Regions from separate parts of the Paenibacillus sp. JT31N11 genome, predicted to be linked through region 3. Evidence: riboswitches for the same ligand, from Rfam matches in the RefSeq annotation. Region 3 holds a riboswitch; each other region holds the start of a gene.
What was found. A riboswitch is a leader RNA that binds a small molecule or an ion and turns the genes downstream of it on or off. The one in region 3 is predicted to bind cyclic di-AMP.
Positions count from the first base shown of each region.

Region 1 (2,199 bases), on a different contig from region 3:
CGATACCGGATTATCTGCTGAGCCATACGTATGGCGTGGAAGAAGGGGAAACCTATGAGAGCTTCAAGCAAATGATGATGGCAAAGCTCTACGATCTTCCCGAGGGAATTTGCGAGACGTATATTCATCCGGCAGCCGAGGACGAGCATATGAGCGCCCTTGTTCCATCCTGGGAGAAGCGGGTATGGGAATACAAGCTGATGCAGGGGGATGATTTCGCTTATGCGCTGAGGGATGCCAAGGTTGCCCTGGCGACTTACGATGATGTGCGCAAGTACAGAAAAAAGCCAAGGCTCAAATCCGCGGCTGTGCTGTTGAGATCGCTTATGACCAGACAAAAATAATGGGCAGGAAACATTATAGGTCATAAATGAAGATATCCTGCGAAAAAGGTTGATAGGAAGAGGATAGGATCTATGTAAGCGTTTATATCGCTATATAGGGTAATGAGCTTAAATATTTTCCAGTTTCCGTTGCTGTACAACAAATAAGTGAAGGAGTAATATTCAATAAGTGAAGCAGCAAGTCGTGGAAAAGAGTTTCAATTTCATAGAAATCCTTAATCGCTGAGTTCTGAAACAGAAACGGGGGAACCATGGAGGCAGATGCAGTTGATCTGGTCTCAGGGGTGAATCACCTGGCGCAAGCCAAGGTGTAGGGCGACTCTCGCGCCCGAATCCGGCAGCTAACCTCGTAAGCGTACGGAAGAGGAATTATCGCGTTTTAACCATGTTCAATTATGGATAAAGCCGCGGAAAGCTCCTAACTTTCTGCGGCTTTTTTATGCTTGAAATTAGGGATAGGATCATTTGCTTCACAACAAAAGCAGCTAAAAGGGGAAGTCACAGTGGTAGGCAGATTCAAACGGTTATTAATCGGACGTCCAATGAAAAGTGCGGAAATTGAAGGGGAAAAGCTGACCAAACTTAAAGCGCTTGCGGTATTGTCCTCGGATGCGCTCTCTTCAGTCGCTTACGGGACGGAGCAAATTCTGATCGTTCTGATGGCTGCGGGCTTCGCGGCGGTATGGTATTCCATCCCCATCTCGCTTGCCGTGCTGGGTCTTCTCCTGATTCTGATTTTGTCATACAGGCAAACGATCTTCGCGTATCCCGCCGGAGGCGGGGCTTATGTAGTAGCCAAGGACAATCTGGGCGTCCGCACCGGACTGCTGGCCGGAGGCTCGCTGCTTGTCGATTACATTCTTACTGTCGCCGTCAGCACATCCGCCGGGACTGATGCCATTACATCGGCTTTTCCGTCCCTGCATGATCATCGCGTACTGATTGCGCTCATCATGATTTTGTTTTTGACCATTATCAGCCTGCGCGGAATTACGGAATCCGCGTCCGTGCTTGCCATGCCCGTTTATTTGTTTGTCTTCGCGATTTTCGCACTCATTATTTCGGGAATCATCAAGTATGCGCTCGGAGGCGTTGACGCGCATCCTCCGGAAATCGGCGCCGCAGTATCGAATATCAGTCTTTTCCTGCTTCTGAAGGCCTTCAGCTCCGGCTGTTCCGCGCTCACCGGCGTGGAGGCGGTGTCCAACGCCATACCGAACTTCAAGCAGCCAGCCAATCGCAATGCCGCCGCCACACTGATCATGATGGGCGCCATTCTGGGCGCTATGTTTGTGGGAATCAGCCTTCTCGCCTACTGGTACGGCATTACGCCGAATCCGAAGGAAACCGTAGTCTCCCAGATCGCCGATTCCACCTTCGGCAGAGGCGTGATTTATTATATCATCCAGGGAGTCACTGCCCTGATTCTGTTTCTGGCGGCCAATACAGCCTACTCGGCCTTTCCCCTTCTGGCGTTCATGCTGGCCAAAGATAAATATATGCCGAATGTGTTTATGGTGCGCGGCGACCGACTCGGCTTTTCCAATGGCATTATCATTCTGGGCATCTTGTCCGCTCTGCTCGTGGTGCTTTTCCATGGCGATACGGAGAGCCTCATTCCCCTGTATGCGGTAGGTGTCTTTATTCCCTTTACGTTATCCCAGCTGGGGATGATGGTGAGGTGGATTAAGCTGAAGCCAGCCAACTGGATCATAAAATTAGTCATCAATACAATTGGCATGCTCACCACTCTGGTCATTACGCTGATTTTTATCTTCACCAAGTTCGGCCATGTCTGGATGGTCTTTCTCTTCCTGCCTGTTGTGATCTGGATCTTTCTGAGCATCAACAAGCA
Region 1 is NZ_JBWDNQ010000010.1:225,938-228,136, forward strand. It holds gene AC0YNV_RS28460 (polysaccharide deacetylase family protein) at 1-344, shown strand, start outside; cyclic di-AMP (ydaO/yuaA leader) riboswitch at 555-715, shown strand; gene AC0YNV_RS28465 (APC family permease) at 848-2,199, shown strand, end outside.
Region 1: linked by a shared signal. The riboswitch ahead of AC0YNV_RS28465 (APC family permease) and the one ahead of AC0YNV_RS37200 (ubiquitin-like domain-containing protein) in region 3 are both predicted to bind cyclic di-AMP.

Region 2 (2,199 bases), on a different contig from region 3:
GGATTCGGACGAGAGAGCCGCCCTGCCAGAGCCGTCAGGCATCCGGATTCACCCCTTGAGCGCCAGAAGTCCCAGACGCTCACATGGTTCCCCCGCTGCTTCCTTTGGAAGCACTCAGCGAATAAATGATAGCCGTAATCAGGCTTGCCATTTATCATATTCCGTTCCTTTTCTTCTGTAAAATGACCCGCAGCCTGATAAACACTTCATAACGCCATATTTTTCATTTAAAGTGAAAATAAGCGGCTAAAACCAGTCATTTTGCGCAATTACTCGTTCCCTCTTCATGTTGCTAATACGCTGCTCCATTCTTCATATAAGCTCCCGAAGGGCCTGGTTGCGTTTTAAGCGGAGATAAAGAAAAACGGCGAAATACCGCGATATACAGAGCATAAAGAAGCATTGATCCTCTGAAAGCGCTTGAAAATATGTCCAGCGGCGTTATTTGTGCCCATAGCTGTTCTGGACATGCTTTACACGCCGTACGGCTGGGAGTATGATTCATATCGTGCTTAACAGCATATATCCATTTTTTTGATCGCTGAGTTTCCGCCTTCGGGTGGAAAGCGGGGGAACCATAGAAGCGTTGTTGGTATCCGATGTGAGAGTCGGATCGTACAGCGCAGGGGTGAATCGTTGCAGGAGTGTCATGAAACTCATGCAGCGTAGGGCGACTCTCACCGCCCGAATCCGACAGCTAACCTCGTAAGCGCAGGTGGAGAGAGGAATGGTGAACGAAGTGATCGATTAAATTCGACCGCAGAGCGTCACGTGCCTCTGCGGTTTTTTGTTGTATAGATTTTTGTATAAATCTTGAATTTGTTTCATTCGCTGAATATTGCGCAGCAGCTGCAGTAACGGGGGAACCAACGACCGTCCTCGTCCATCGGGACGAAGGCGACGGTCACGGGGTGAATCATCCGGCATTCCAAAATGCCGGGCGTAGGGCTACTCTCATGCCCGAATCCGACAGCTAACCTCGTAAGCGTACCGGGAGAGGCAACACTTATCGCGAGCGATCAGGACGTTTGTCATGGTCAAAGAAGCCGCAGGTAAAGGTTACTCTTTTCCTAAGGCTTCTTTTTTGTTGCCTTCTTCCCTGAATTTGGAGGAGAAAAGTATGGAACAACGGCCAATATTGGTGGCTGCATCGACTGAGGCAGGGAGAAAATTCGTACGGCTGCTGCTCTACAAACAGCAGCCTGTGGTCGCCCTCACGAATAATAGGAGGGAAGAAAAGCTGCTGCGGGAACTGGGCGTTAATGAAATTATACGAGTGAACACGACCCGCAGCAAAGCGGGAGCGGCTCCCCAATTTTCGATCGGACGCGTTTATATTTTTGAGTCGAGCTTGCCGCTCAGCTGTCAGTATCTGCAGCTCATGGCCAACTGGTCCTGCCAGGAGATTACCGTTATTACGACGGTATGGCATCCCGAGGTTATTTATAAAAAGCTTGGGGCTGCCTATATTGTGCGCACGCAATCCGGAGATGTCGGGTTCTTGCTCAGCCGCCTGAATGATCAACCATAAAGGGAGTGCTGTTATGTTGGATGTATGGATGATTTTGACTTTGATCGCATCTTTCCTTGTTATCGCCGGATTCTTGGTTTGGTGCGACAAATCGATCGACGAGACGGAGGGAGAACGCTTATGACGCTGGTATTGATTTTTACAGGCGCGTTGCTGATCTACCTGGTGTATGCCCTGCTTCATCCGGAGAAATTTTAAATGAGCTTGAGAGTCGATTAAGCCCCAAGGAGGAACGGCTATGGACATATTGCAAATTATTATTGTGATCGGCGTTCTGATGCTGATCGCCAAACCGCTCGGGAATTATTTATATCATGTATTCTCGAATGAACCTAACCGCACCGACAAGGTGTTCGGTCCGGTGGAGAAAGTGATTTATATGATCATGGGGCTGAAGAACAGGGCGGGGATGAGCTGGAAGAAGTACGCCATCAGCTTCGTTACCATCAACTTCATATTCGTAGCCATCAGCTATGTGCTGCTTCGGGTGCAGAGCGGGCTGCCGCTAAATCCGAACGGAATCGGCGATATGGAGCCCACGCTTATCATGAATACGATAATCAGCTTCATGACCAATACGAACCTGCAGCATTACAGCGGTGAAAGCGGGCTGTCGTATTTCACGCAAATGGCGGTCATCATGATGATGATGTTCACGTCGGCGGCGA
Region 2 is NZ_JBWDNQ010000012.1:83,635-85,833, forward strand. It holds cyclic di-AMP (ydaO/yuaA leader) riboswitch at 1-130, opposite strand, end outside; cyclic di-AMP (ydaO/yuaA leader) riboswitch at 530-727, shown strand; cyclic di-AMP (ydaO/yuaA leader) riboswitch at 820-1,004, shown strand; gene AC0YNV_RS30170 (hypothetical protein) at 1,121-1,531, shown strand; gene kdpF (K(+)-transporting ATPase subunit F) at 1,652-1,729, shown strand; gene kdpA (potassium-transporting ATPase subunit KdpA) at 1,770-2,199, shown strand, end outside.
Region 2: linked by a shared signal. The riboswitch ahead of AC0YNV_RS30170 (hypothetical protein) and the one ahead of AC0YNV_RS37200 (ubiquitin-like domain-containing protein) in region 3 are both predicted to bind cyclic di-AMP.

Region 3 (2,199 bases):
TCATATACTGAAAGAGGAGAATGCCAAAGATGTGGGCGGAGTCATGCACTGCTTCTCAGGCAGCTGGGAGACGGCGAAACAATGCCTCGACATGAATTTCTATATTTCGTTCGGTGGACCGCTCACATTCAAGAACGCGCGTGTTCCCAAAGAGGTGCTTGCACAGGTGCCGCTTGACCGTATTTTGATCGAGACCGATGCTCCTTATTTAGCTCCCCACCCCTACAGGGGGAAACGAAACGAATCCGCTTTTGTCCGTCTTGTAGCAGAAACGGTTGCCGAAATTAGAGGGAAAACTGTAGAAGAAATCTCGAAAATTACGACAGAGAATGCTCAGAATTGTTTTGCTTTTAAAGAAAAAGGGCTATAAGAGGCAGCAATCAAGACATTTCGAGTGAAAAAACTAATTTTGAGTCAGTAAATTGGCAGTTTTTCACGTGATTTTCCTTAAAATTCGTTAAAATCGCGATTAATCTCTTCTTTACAATGAGCAGCAAAAGGCGGTATCATTCATCTCAGAGCTTCAAAACTTGCATTCCTTTTCCAACATATCGCTTAATCTCCGAAGTCGGAGAGCGGGGGAACCAAACATTGATACACTTCGTATCGGACGAAGGGCAGTAAATGTTGAATTCTTCTTGGGGTGAATTTTATGGAAGCATGTGGTAGACATGCCAGCCATGAATAGGGCGACTCTCTCGCCCGAATCCGACAGCTAACCTCGCCAGCGTAATAGTGTTATAAGAGAGATCAACCTCGTGCATTTAATCCATGTCCCGTCGTCATCTGGGAAGCCACGAAACAGATCCTCTGTCGTCGTCGGCTTCTTTTATTTTGAATATTGCGTAAAAAGACGACATAGGGTTTAGCATGGAGGTCGAGGTTGGAAATGAGGAGTGGCGTGCAATCACGCCAACAAAAACAATAGAACCGTCAAAGGCAATCATGTAACTAGGCGGCGGGGCTATGAAGGAGGACCGAAGAAGTGGGCGCACTCCAGCTTAAGGATACCCATGGTAAACGATCATCCAGCATGTCTTTCGCATTGCGATGGAAGCATGAGAACGTGCGTTTAATATTACTGAGCGCTCTGATCTCAATCGCTATGACTTTCATGTTTCTGGTGTTGTTGTACGGAACGGCTGACAAGCACGTCTCCGTAGTAGTGAACGGACAAGAAACCATTGTTTCGACAAAACAATGGGTCCTTCAACGCCTACTGGATGAACAAGCCATCACGATAGGGCAGTATGACAAGGTGTCCTTACCTCTTAACGGGGGAATAAAGGACGGCGACCGCATCGTCATTGACCAAGCGGTACCGGTCCATGTGAAGGCAGACGGCAAGGTAAGAACGTTGTACACGACAGAAAGAACGGTTAAGGCAGTGATCGATCAAGCGGATATACTGATACGCAATCAAGATAAAGTATGGCCTGCCCTGGAGGACAGAGTGAAGTCCAACATGAGTGTAACGGTCACACGGATCGAGAAGAAAATGTCTGAGAAAGCTTACACGGTTCCCTTTTCGGTCGTGAAGAAGGAAGACCCCAAGCTCGAGCAGGGCAAACTGAAGCTTATTCAGAACGGCAATGAAGGTAAAGTAGTCAAACAGTTTGAGAACGTATATGCGGATGGGGTGCTTGTGTCCCAGATTATGGTTACCAAGCTGACGAAAGCGGAGTCGGTCGATAAAGTGGTGGCTGTCGGTACCAAGAAACCGGAAACGAATGTAGTAACGCTCTCGGCGAAGGCGGGCTCTTCTACAGTAACGACCAAGCGGGGCGACAAGCTGAAGCCTAAACAGATTTTGAAGAATGTAACGCTGACTGCTTACGCTGCGGGCGTTTCATCAACGGGCAAGTCAAAGAGTCATCCGCAATATGGGATAACGGCATCAGGTGCGACGGTTCAAGAGGGAAGAACTATCGCGGTTGACCCGAAGGTTATTCCCATCGGCTGGTGGGTCTACATTGAGGGTATCGGTTTCCGCAGAGCGGAAGATACGGGCAGTGCCGTCAAAGGCAAAAAAATCGATGTTTATTTTGAAAGTGAGTCTTATGCTGAGAAGTTTGGTCTCAAACGAGGATACACGGTTTATGTGCTCGGGCCGAATAAGCCGGAGGCAATTTAACCTTGGGACTTAACTCCCTTAATAAGGGTTTACCTCATTCATATCGTATTTTAAACATAAATATG
Region 3 is NZ_JBWDNQ010000024.1:11,447-13,645, forward strand. It holds gene AC0YNV_RS37195 (TatD family hydrolase) at 1-370, shown strand, start outside; cyclic di-AMP (ydaO/yuaA leader) riboswitch at 543-745, shown strand; gene AC0YNV_RS37200 (ubiquitin-like domain-containing protein) at 986-2,134, shown strand.